2 regions of the Pseudomonas sp. R4-15 genome follow, and region 2 is predicted to be linked to the other one. Evidence: predicted binding sites of a transcription regulator. Region 2 holds the regulator's gene; the other holds the start of a gene.
What was found. The regulator FliA, encoded in region 2, starts transcription of late flagellar genes. The targets are predictions, from matches to a motif close to CTAAAGTTTNNNNNNNNNNNGCCGNTAA.
Positions count from the first base shown of each region.

Region 1: a site for FliA is predicted at 2,514-2,541, ahead of ACYRGX_RS16500 (methyl-accepting chemotaxis protein). Genes of this name have one in related genera too.

Region 1 covers NZ_CM147293.1:3,461,351-3,467,331, forward strand. The annotation lists gene ACYRGX_RS16485 (5-oxoprolinase subunit PxpA) at 1-722, shown strand, start outside; gene ACYRGX_RS16490 (5-oxoprolinase subunit B family protein) at 719-1,432, shown strand; gene ACYRGX_RS16495 (5-oxoprolinase subunit C family protein) at 1,429-2,358, shown strand; gene ACYRGX_RS16500 (methyl-accepting chemotaxis protein) at 2,640-4,523, shown strand; gene ACYRGX_RS16505 (AAA family ATPase) at 4,800-5,759, shown strand; gene ACYRGX_RS16510 (DUF58 domain-containing protein) at 5,759-5,981, shown strand, end outside.
Region 2 covers NZ_CM147293.1:2,512,923-2,518,903, forward strand. The annotation lists gene flhF (flagellar biosynthesis protein FlhF) at 1-1,308, shown strand, start outside; gene fleN (flagellar synthesis regulator FleN) at 1,382-2,215, shown strand; gene ACYRGX_RS11985 (RNA polymerase sigma factor FliA) at 2,212-2,955, shown strand; gene ACYRGX_RS11990 (chemotaxis response regulator CheY) at 3,035-3,409, shown strand; gene ACYRGX_RS11995 (protein phosphatase CheZ) at 3,429-4,205, shown strand; gene ACYRGX_RS12000 (chemotaxis protein CheA) at 4,369-5,981, shown strand, end outside.

The DNA of each region.
Region 1 (5,981 bases), 950 kb from region 2:
GCGAGAGCTTCGGCGCCTGGACCATGGGTCTGGATGCCGAGGTCATGCCCTACATCGACTGCGCCAACATCGCCTGCGGCTTCCACGCCTCGGACCCGTGCACCATGCGCAAGACGGTCACCCTGGCCGTCGAGCACGGCGTGCGAATCGGCGCGCACACCGCCTACCAGGACCTGGTCGGTTTCGGCCGGCGCTCGATGGATTGCACACCGCAGGAAGTCGAAGACCTGATGCTCTATCAGATCGGCGCACTGGAAGCGCTGTGCCGCAGCCAGGGCACCCGCGTCAGCTACGTCAAACCCCACGGCGCGCTGTACCAGGACATGATGCGCAAGCCAGCCATCCTGCGTGCGGTGATGAGCGCGGTTGCCAAGTACGACAGTGCCCTGCCGCTGATGTTGATGAGCACCCGCGACAACAGCCAGGCCCAGGCACTGGGTAACGAAGCCGGCCTCACGCTGTGGTTCGAAGCCTTCGCCGACCGCGCCTATGACGCCGCCGGCTTCCTCGTCGCGCGCAGCCAGACCGGCGCGGTGCACCACGACGCCACCACCATCGTCGCCCAAGCTGTCACCCTGGCCCGCGGCGAGGACCTGCGCGCCAGCGACGGCAGCGCCCTACCGCTGCGCGCCCAGACGCTCTGCGTGCACGGCGACAACGCAGGCTCCGTGGCCGCGGTGAAGCGCATCCGCGAGGCCTTCGACGCCTTGGCCAACGCATGAGGGCGCCCGTTCCACGGCTGGAAATCGCCGGTATCGACAGCCTGATCCTGAGGCTCTTCGAGGGTATCGACGAGGCCAACATGCCCTGGCTACTGGCCGCCGACCAGCGCCTGCGCGCGGTGTTCGGCGAAGCCCTGATCGACCTGGTGCCGTCCTACACCACACTGTTGCTGCACTATGACCTCGAACGCCTGGATGCCGCGCAAGTGCGCACACTGGTCGCCGAGGCCTTCAGCGACCTGCAACCGGCCGCCGCTGGCAGCGGTCGCCTGCATCGCCTGCCGACCTGGTACGACCCCAGCGTCGGCCCGGAGCTGGCCCTGCTGTCGCAGCGCAGCGGCTACTCGGTGGCCGAGGTCATCACGCGCCACGCCGGGCGCGAATACCAGGTGTTCGCCCTCGGCTTCGCTCCCGGCTTCGGCTTCATGGGGCTGGTCGAGGAAGCCCTCGCCGCGCCGCGCCTGAACACCCCTCGGCAACGCATCGCCACCGGTAGCGTCGGCATCGCCGAACGCCAGACCGCCATCTATCCGGCCGTGTCTCCGGGCGGCTGGAACCTGCTCGGACGCACCCCGGTGCGCCTGTTCGGCGCCGACATCGAGGGGTACAGCCTGCTGCAACCCGGCGACCGGGTTCGCTTCGAGCCCATCGACCATGCCGAATTCATCCGCCTCGGCGGCGACGACACGCCCCTGGAGCCCCTCGTATGAGTTCTCTGGCCGGACTGCGCGTGCTACGCAGTAGCCCCTTCGTTCAATTGCAGGACGGCGGCCGCTTCGGTGTACGCCACCTCGGCGTAACCCAGAGCGGCGCACTCGACTGGATCGCCCAGCGTTGGGCCAACTGGCTGCTGGGCAACCCATTGCAGGCGCCGGTCCTGGAAATTCTCCTGGGTGGCCTGCAACTCGAATGCGCCGGCGACAGCACCCTCGCCCTCGCCGGCGCGGACCTCGGTGCCACGCTCGATGGCGAGCCCCTGGCGCCGTGGAAATCCTTTCGGGTGCGCGCCGGGCAACGTCTGGCGTTCGTCCAGCCACGCCAGGGCGCCCGCGCCTACCTCGCAGTACCCGGCGGCTTCGCGGTAGCACAGGTGCTCGGCAGCTGCGCCGGCGTCGTCCGCGAGGGGCTAGGCGGCCTGCATGGCGACGGCAACGGCCTCGTCGAGGGCAACCTACTGCACTGGCACGGCGAGCCGCCAGCACCGCGCGAACTGCCGGCCAGCCGGATTCCGCAGTACACCGCCACGCCGCGCCTGGAACTGGTACTCGGTGCGCAACACGGCGAGTTCAGCGGGCAGAGCCTGTTCGACCTGTTCAACCGCGAGTGGACCCTGGACCAGCGCGCCGACCGCATGGGCGTACGCCTGCTCGGCGAGCCGCTGCATTACCTGGGGCAGCCACTGGTGTCCGAGGGCATTCCCCTGGGCGCCATGCAAGTGCCGCCGGACGGCCAACCGATCGTATTGCTCAACGACCGCCAGACCATCGGCGGCTATCCGCGCCTGGGTGCGCTGACGCCGGAAGCCGTCGCCCGACTCGGCCAATGCCTGCCCGGCGAAAAGCTGCGCCTGGCCCCGGTGCTGCAAGAGCGCGCACAGCGCCGACAACGGGAACTGCTAGGTCAGTGGTCGGGCTGATATCGTCATACAATTGCGAGGGCCTGCTGCCGTTTTATTCGCGAGCCACGTTGTCGCCACAAATGGCCTGCGGGCCGGTGCCTGTTTTGGCACGATACGGCGTTGCTCATCTTGGACTTCCCCCCGATAAGCCCCACGACTCGCGCCGTGTCGTGCCAAAACAGGTACCGGCGCGGCCGTGAATAAAACGGCAGCAGGCCCTAGAGCCCACGCAGCGTCTGGTTTACTCTGCGCTCCCGGACCGTTCGGGTCTGCCAATAACAACAAACGAAGGATCGATCATGCAGTTCTTTCTTTCCTGGAAACAGAAGTTCCTGCTGCTGGGCTGCATCGCGCTGCTCAGCCTGGCATTGATGACCGCTGCATCGATCTGGAGCAATGCGCAGATTGGCGGTGCCATGCAGGCCCAACAGGCCGCCACCAACTACCGCAACCTCTCGCTCAACCTGCTCAACGGCTGGCTGACCCTGGAGCAATCGCGCAACGGCCTGAACAGCGCCTCGCGCGAGGCGTTCAGCGAACGCCAGCAGCGTTTGCAGGCCTATCTCGAGCAACTGGTGCCGCGTGCCCAGGGGCTGGGAGACCCCGAGGTGCTCCGCTCCGCGCAGTCCATCACCGAGCAACTTCAGGTGGGCCTGGCCCTGCAGGAGCAGTGGCTGAAACTGCGCGAGCAGTTCGGCCTGGCGCCCGACCAGGGCCAGCGCAAGATCATTTCCGCCGCGGCGCAGAAGCTCGAACAGATCAACATCAGTTTGATCCAGCCCACCATCGCACAGGCGCTACGCGCCCAGCGCGATTACCTGGCGAACTTCGATCCGGAGCAGGCCAAGCAGGCCCGGGAAGCCATCAAGACGCTACAGGCGACCCTCGCGGGGCTGGAATGGGAAGAAACCGCCATCGGCAAGTCGGCCACCGAGTATTCCCGCGCCTTCGACGACATCGACGCGCTGGTGTTGCAGCTACGCGACGTCGAAACCCGTCTGAAGGAGGCCTCGCAGCAAGTACAGCAACAGATCGAAGCGCAGAACGAACTGCTCGGCAACGGCATCCTCGCACGCACCGCGCAGCAGGCCGATCAGGCACGGCAGTCGAGCCTGGTGCTGCTTGGCATCACCTTCGTCATCGTCTCGATAGTGCTGCTGAGCATGCTCTGGCGCGTCTCCCAGCAGTTGATGCTGCAACTGGGCCGGGTCGGCGAATTGCTCACCCAGGTGGCCGCCGGCAACCTCTCGCGTACCCTTGAGGAAGGGCGAAACCCGCGGGACGAATTCAACCAGTTGGGCCAGACCTCAAACCGCATGATCGAGGGCATTTCCACCGTGGTTGCCCAGGTTCTGCAGGGCAATCGCCATCTGGGCGAACTGCGCGACTACCTTAACGAAGCCATGCGCCGCCTGGAGCAGAACAGCGCCCAGGTGGAGTCGCAGACCGAGCAGGCGGCTTCCGCTTCCCGACAGATCTCACTGACGGTCAACGAGATCGCCCAGCGTACCTCCGAAGTCGGCGAAGCCACGCGCTCGGCGGTGGAGTCGGCGCGCCAGGGCTCGCGGGTGATCGATGCCAGCGTGACAAGCATGCGCAACCTCTCCGGCACCATCCAGGCGACCCACGAGCAGGTTTCCCTGCTGAGTCAGTCGAGCACGCGCGTCAGCGGCATCATCGATGTGATCAACAGCCTCGCCGACCAGACCAACCTGCTGGCGCTCAACGCCGCCATCGAGGCCGCGCGCGCCGGCGAAGCCGGACGCGGCTTCTCGGTGGTCGCCGACGAAGTGCGCTCGCTGGCGCAGAAGACCGTCGCCGCGACCACCGACATCGCCCACATCGTCGGCGAGTTCCAGCAACAAACGCGGCAGATGGACACGCTGATGGAGCGCGGCCTGAACCTCGCCGGGGACAGCGAGAACCATGCGGGACAGGTCGCCGAGGCCATCGGCGTCATCACCCAGTCCATGGAACAGCTCAACGACGAGATGAACCGCGTGGTGGTCGCCGTCGAGGAAATCTCCACCACCACCCTGGATATCGCCGGCAAGATGGACGACATCAACCATCACACCGAAGAGACCCGCCAACTGCGCCAGACGCTCGACGAGCACGCACGCAGTCTGTCGACCCAGGTCGCCGCGCTGGAAACCTCGACCAGCCAGTTCCGTCTGGCCTGAGACGCGACGCCCCCCGCGTCCGTCATCGGCGGCGCGGGGGGCGTTTCTTAGCACGCGCTACGCGCAAATTGGGCGAGTACGTCCGGCCTTGCCCGTCTCGCCCAGGCCGCCCCTTCGGCGGCGTCCTCCAGAGGCTGGATCGTTCAACCCAGGCTCCAGGGCGGCGATCGCCGCACCGGCTCGAGTCGGCCGGCCCACCGCCAAACATGGTCGAGACTTCGGCCTTCGATTAACATGGCCTGCCCGCGGCCGCGCCGCCCCAACGATGCCTAGTCCATGCCCCATCGCGAAGAACTGCTCAGCCTCAGGCAGTACCTGGGCAGCCACATCCTCGGCCAGGAACGCCTGCTGGACCGGCTGATGATCGCCCTGCTCGCCGACGGCCACCTGCTCGTCGAGGGTGCCCCGGGGCTGGCCAAGACCCGCGCCATCAAGGACCTCGCCGAAGGTCTGGAGGCGCAGTTCCATCGCATCCAGTTCACCCCCGACCTGTTGCCCGCAGACATCACCGGCACCGAGATCTACCGCCCGGAGACTGGCAGCTTCGTCTTCCAGCAAGGCCCGATCTTCCACAACCTGGTGCTCGCCGACGAGATCAACCGGGCGCCGGCCAAGGTGCAATCGGCACTGCTCGAGGCCATGGCCGAGCGCCAGGTCAGTGTCGGCCGCTCCACCTACGACCTGCCGCCCCTGTTCCTGGTGATGGCGACGCAGAACCCGATCGAGCAGGAAGGCACTTATCCATTGCCCGAAGCCCAGCTCGACCGTTTTCTGCTGCACGTGAAGATCGGCTTCCCCGAGGCCTCGGTGGAACGGCGCATCCTCCAGCAGGCGCGCGGCGAAGCGCTCAATGGCGAAGCGCATCCCGAACGACGCGTCAGCCAGCAGTCGATCTTCGCCGCGCGCAAGCAGGTGCTCGGCCAGCACATGGCCGACTCACTGGAGGAATACCTGGTGCAGTTGGTCATGGCCACGCGCTACCCGTCGCGCTTCGACGCCGAACTCGGCGAGTGGATCGCCTACGGTGCCAGCCCCCGCGGCAGCATCGGCCTCGATCGCTGCGCCCGCGCACATGCCTGGCTGGCGGGGCGCGACTTCGTCAGCCCCGAGGATATCCAGGCCGTGGTGTTCGACGTGCTGCGCCATCGCATCGTGCTGTCCTTCGAGGCGGAAGCCGCCGGTATAGACCAGGATCGGGTGATCCAGCGCATCCTCGACGTGGTGGCGGTGGGCTGATGGAGCGCCCCGGGCGGGACGTCGCCGGCGCCTACGTGGAACTGGCAGACCTGCTGGAGATGCGTCACCACGTGCACGAGGTGCCGTTGTTCAGCGCCGACCAGCGCCGTAGCCCACTGCTCGGCCTGCACCGTTCGCGGCTGCGCGGCCGCGGCATCGACTTCGACCAGGTGCGCATCTACCAGCCCGGTGACGACGTGCGCACCATCGACTGGCGCGTTA
Region 2 (5,981 bases):
CGCTTCTTTGCCGCCGATATGCGCCAAGCCATGAAGCTGGTTCGCGAAGAACTCGGCGACGACGCCGCGATCATCGCCAACCGCAAGGTGGCCGGTGGCGTCGAGTTGACCGCTGCACTCGATTACCAGGCTCCGCTGCGTCCTGCGCGCCAGGCCAACCCCGAGCTCGAGGCCGAGTTGCGCAAGACCCAGGTGCGTATCGCCACGGCGCACGCGGACCTCGTCCAGCGCGAGCGCGCCGGTCAGGATCGCCAGTTGTTCGCCAACGAGTCACTGGTGGCCCCGGAATTGCCGGCTTCGACCGTCGAGGCCGCGCGTCCCGCCGAAGCCGTGCAACGTCCGGTCGCGCCCCAGGTCCAGTCGGACTCGCGCGCGCTGGATGCCATGCGGGCCGAGCTCAATGGCCTGCGTGAGCTGCTCGAAGGGCAGCTCGGCTCGATGGCCTGGAGCCAGATGCAGGGTCGTCGGCCGCAGCAGGCCAGCCTGTGGCGCAAGCTGCAGCGCATGGGGCTGCCGGGCGAGCTTTGCCAGAGCCTGCTGGAGCGCGTGGCGCACGTGACGGAGCCGCGCCAGGCCTGGCGCCTGCTGCTCGCGCACCTTGCGCAGAGCGTTCGCGTCTGCGAGCAGGAGCCGCTGGAAGAGGGCGGGTTGATCGCTCTCGTCGGGCCCGCGGGCGTGGGCAAGACCACTACCCTGGCGAAGATGGCTGCCCGCTATGTTCTCAAGTACGGTGCGGCCCAGGTCGCGTTGGTGACGATGGACAGCTACCGTATTGGTGCTCAGGAGCAATTGCGTACCCTGGGGCGCATCCTGGACGTCGCAGTAGTGTCCGTGGAGCCGCAGCAGTCGTTGGCCCAGGCACTGATACCGTTGGCGAAGAAGCGTGTCGTACTCATCGATACCGCCGGCCTGCCCGCCAATGATCCGGCGCTGCGCATGCAACTGGATAGCCTGGGCGGCCGGGGAGTGAAGGCGAAGAACTACCTGGTGCTTTCAGCCACCAGTCAGAGCCAGGTGCTCAAGTCGGCGTATCATGCCTACAAGCGCTGCGGCCTGGCGGGTTGCATCCTGACCAAGCTGGACGAAGCAGGGAGTCTCGGTGAGGTGTTGGGGCTGGCCATAGGCCAGGCACTGCCGGTAGCCTATCTCGCCGACGGACCGCGTATTCCGGATGATCTGCACCTGCCACGGGGTCATCAACTGGTCAGTCGTGCGGTTGCACTGCAGAACCCGGAGGCGCCCAGTGAAGACGCCATGGCGGAAACCTTCGCAGGCCTGTACGTTAATCCTGCACGGCGGGCAGGCTGAGGATCAAATCACCCGGCGTTTCCGGGCCAGGGGGAGCGTGGCTCCCCGGTAGTTGCACAAGGTATTAGACGACATGGCGAATTTGCATCCCGTACAAGTGATCGCGGTGACCGGCGGCAAGGGCGGCGTGGGTAAGACCAACGTGTCCGTGAATCTGTCGTTGGCGCTGGCCGAGTTGGGGCGTCGAGTCATGCTGCTCGACGCCGACCTGGGGCTGGCCAACGTCGACGTATTGCTCGGTCTGCAGCCCAAACGCACCTTGGCGGACGTGATTTCCGGCGAGTGCGACCTGCGCGACGTGGTCCTGCAGGGGCCCGGCGGCGTGCGTATCGTGCCGGCTGCGTCCGGCACCCAGGACATGGTCAATCTGTCGCCCATGCAGCACGCCGGGCTGATCCAGGCATTCAGCGACCTGGGTGAGAATCTTGATGTGTTGGTCATCGACACGGCTGCCGGTATCGGTGATGCCGTCGTCAGCTTCGTGCGCGCAGCGCAGGAGGTCGTCGTCGTCGTGTGCGATGAGCCGACCTCGATCACCGATGCCTACGCGCTCATCAAACTACTCAACCGGGACTACGGCACCAACCGTTTCCGTGTCCTGGCGAACATGGCGCACAGCCCCCAGGAAGGCCGCAATCTGTTCGCTAAACTGACCAAGGTGACCGACCGTTTCCTCGATGTGGCACTGCAGTATGTCGGCGCCATTCCGTACGATGAGTCGGTGCGCAAGGCGGTGCAGAAGCAGCGTGCGGTCTACGAGGCCTTTCCCCGCTCCAAGTGCGCGCAGGCCTTCAAGGCCATCGCGCAGAAAGTGGACAGTTGGCCGTTGCCGGCCAACCCGCGGGGTCATCTGGAATTCTTTGTCGAACGTCTGGTATCGCATAATCCCGCCGAGACACCCGTATGACTGCCTCTAGTGGGGTCCGTATGTACAACTCGCAGGGCCATCAGCGGACGCATCACGAGCTCATCGAGCGCTATGCGCCCCTGGTAAAACGGATTGCCTACCACCTGCTGGCGCGTCTGCCTGCCAGCGTGCAGGTCGAAGACCTGATCCAGTCGGGGATGATCGGCCTGCTGGAGGCCTCCAAGAAATACGAAGCCGGAAAGGGCGCGACATTCGAGACTTATGCGGGTATACGCATTCGCGGCGCGATGATCGATGAGGTCCGCAAGGGCGATTGGGCGCCGCGCTCGGTGCATCGCAACAGCCGTATGATCGCCGATGCCATCCGGGCGGTGGAAACCCGCACCGGGCGTGACGCACGTGATCACGAAGTCGCCGCGGAGCTGGAATTGAGTCTGGACGACTACTACGGCATGCTTGGCGATACCCGCGGCAGCCGCCTGTTCAGCTTCGACGAGTTGCTCGAAGGAGGAGAGCACGGGGTTCAGGGGGAACTCGGTCAAAGTGGCTACGAGCCGGCAGGAGAGATCGAGGGTGAGCGCTTTCGTGCAGCCCTTGCGCAAGCCATCGAGCAATTGCCCGAGCGTGAACGTTTGGTGCTGGCGCTTTACTATGACGAAGAGCTCAACCTCAAGGAGATCGGTGAGGTGCTGGGGGTGAGCGAGTCGCGCGTATGCCAGTTGCACAGTCAGAGTGCCGCCCGTTTGCGGGCGCGTCTCGCGGAATGGCGATCGGCTTGAGCGAGGCGTTCCGAAAACGGAACACACGACGGATAATGCGCGCGTTTACGACTGGATGGAGGTCGAATTGGACAAGAACATGAAGATTCTCATCGTGGATGATTTTTCCACGATGAGGCGGATCATCAAGAACCTCTTGCGTGATCTGGGCTTCACCAACACGGCGGAGGCGGACGATGGCGCCACGGCTCTGCCGATGTTGCACAGCGGTGGCTTCGACTTTCTGGTGACCGATTGGAACATGCCGAACATGTCCGGCATCGACCTCTTGCGCGCGGTGCGCGCCGACGACCGTCTGCGCAGTCTGCCGGTATTGATGGTGACCGCTGAAGCCAAACGTGACCAAATCATCGAGGCCGCCCAGGCCGGGGTGAACGGATACGTGGTCAAGCCCTTCACCGCCCAAGTGCTCAAGGAAAAGATCGAGAAGATCTTCGAGCGGGTCAACGGCTGAGTCGGCCATGAGGTTTGCCATGCAGGACAACGACTCCCAGGGTGCGGATTTCGAATCGACCCTTCGGGCACATGCCCATCGCTTGACCGAGAGTCTGGATCGCGGTGATTTCGGCGAGGCCGGACAGGTCATTCAGCAGATCAACCAGGTTCGCGACCAGGGGCTCTACAACGAAGTCGGCAAATTGACGCGTGCGCTGCACAACTCGATCGCCGACTTCCAGCTCGACGCGCACATGCCTCACGCTCAGGAGCTGTCGCAGATTGGCGATGCCACCGACCGCCTGGCGTACGTGGTGAAAATGACGGAAAAGGCGGCCAACCGGACCATGGATCTGGTTGAGGAATGCGCGCCGCTGGTTTCCGAGTTGAGCGGCGAGGCGCGGTCTCTGAATGTCGATTGGCAGCGTTTCATGCGCCGGGAGATGGACGCCGCCAGCTTTCGCGATCTGGCCAAGCGAATCGAACAGTTCCTCGCACGCAGCGAGCGTAACAGTGAAACGCTTTCAGCTTCCCTGAACGACATTCTGCTGGCGCAGGATTATCAGGATCTCACCGGCCAGGTCATCAAGCGTGTGACTTCCCTGGTCACCGAGGTCGAAAGCAATCTGCTCAAACTCATGCTCATGGCCAGCCAGGTGGATCGCCTGGCGGGTATTCGTCACGAGCAACCCGCCTCGCGCGAAAAAGAAAAGAGCTCGCAGGGTGAAGGTCCGCAGATCAATGCCGATAACAGGACAGATGTGGTCTCCGGGCAGGATGACGTCGACGATCTTTTGTCGAGCCTCGGATTCTAGTCGTGGACGTACGCCGGGGAGGCGTACGTGGCAATGACAGCAGCATGACACAGGCCCGGCGGCCTTAAGTCGCACCGGGTTCCGGGATCGACAGGTCCGGCAGCGGGTAATCTCGGGCGTCCTACCGGCGACTCGCGTCCCATGGTCTTTGATGGAGCAACAGATGAGCTTCGACGCCGATGAAGAAATCCTCCAGGACTTCCTGGTAGAGGCCGGCGAGATCCTCGAACAGCTGTCCGAGCAACTGGTCGAGCTGGAAAGCCGACCGGACGACATGGAGCTGCTCAACGCCATTTTCCGGGGTTTCCATACCGTCAAGGGCGGTGCGGGATTCCTCCAACTGCATGAGTTGGTGGAGTGTTGCCACTGCGCGGAGAACGTCTTCGACATTTTGCGCAAAGGCGAGCGTCGCGTGGACTCCGCGCTCATGGACGTGGTGCTGCAGGCGCTGGACACCGTCAACGCGATGTTCGACAGCGTGCGTGAGCGAACCGAGCCGGACGCTGCACCGCCGGAGCTGTTGGCGGCACTCGCGGCGCTGGCGACCCCGGGCGGCCAGGAGCCTGCCACGGCGGCGGTGGCTGTTCCCGAGCCGGTAGTCGAGCCTGATCCGGTAGTGCTTAGTGATGCCGCGGTCGACGCTGACGCCGAGTTCGAGCGCATGCTCGATGCGGTTCCCGAGGCCGTCGATGAGCCGGCGGCCGGAACCAGTGACGAGATCACCGACGAGGAATTCGAGGCACTGCTCGACCAGTTGCACGGCAGCGCCGAGGCCCCGGCACCGGCTGCTCCTGCGCCGGTAAGTGCGGCTCAGCCGGAGCCGGCTAGCGACAACATCTCCGATGACGAATTCGAAGCGCTGCTCGATCAGCTGCACGGCAAGGGCAAGTTCAGCGCTGCCGAGGGCGCGACGACGCCCGCTGCGGAGCCCGCGGCGGTCGACGAAGTGCCTGCTACAGCGGTCTCTGCATCCACCGACGACATCAGCGAGGACGAGTTCGAAGCGCTGCTCGACCAGTTGCATGGCAAGGGTAAGTTCGCAGGTGAGGTCGCGAGCGCAGCGGCGCGAGACGAGCCGCCGGTCGCTCCGGCGAAACCGGCGCCCAAGCCTGCCGCGCCGACCCCCGTGAAAGCCGCTGCACCTGCATCGGCGCCTGCCGCGGAGCCTGCCAAGGCGGCCGCGAAGGCCGCCCCCCCCGTGCATGCGGCCAGCGAGGCGGAAACCACGGTACGTGTGGACACCGCGCGCCTGGACGAGATCATGAACATGGTCGGCGAGCTGGTGCTGGTGCGTAACCGCCTGGTTCGTCTGGGCAGCAACAGTGGCGACGAGTCGATGGCCAAGGCCGTGTCGAACCTGGACGTGGTCACCGCAGACTTGCAGAGCGCGGTCATGAAGACCCGCATGCAGCCAATCAAGAAGGTCTTCGGGCGCTTCCCTCGGTTGGTGCGCGACCTTGCGCGCAACTTGAAGAAAGAGATCAACCTCGAGTTGGTGGGCGAGGAGACCGACCTGGACAAGAACCTCGTCGAGGCTCTCGCCGATCCCCTCGTGCACTTGGTGCGCAATGCCGTGGATCATGGCATCGAGGCCCCGGCCGAGCGCGAAGCCGCGGGCAAGATGCGCACCGGCAAGGTCGTGTTGTCGGCGGAGCAGGAAGGCGATCACATCCTTCTCAGTATCAGTGATGATGGCAAGGGAATGGATGCCGAGGTGCTGCGTAACAAGGCGGTGGAGAAGGGCCTGCTCGATCGTGACCAGGCGGACCGCCTCAC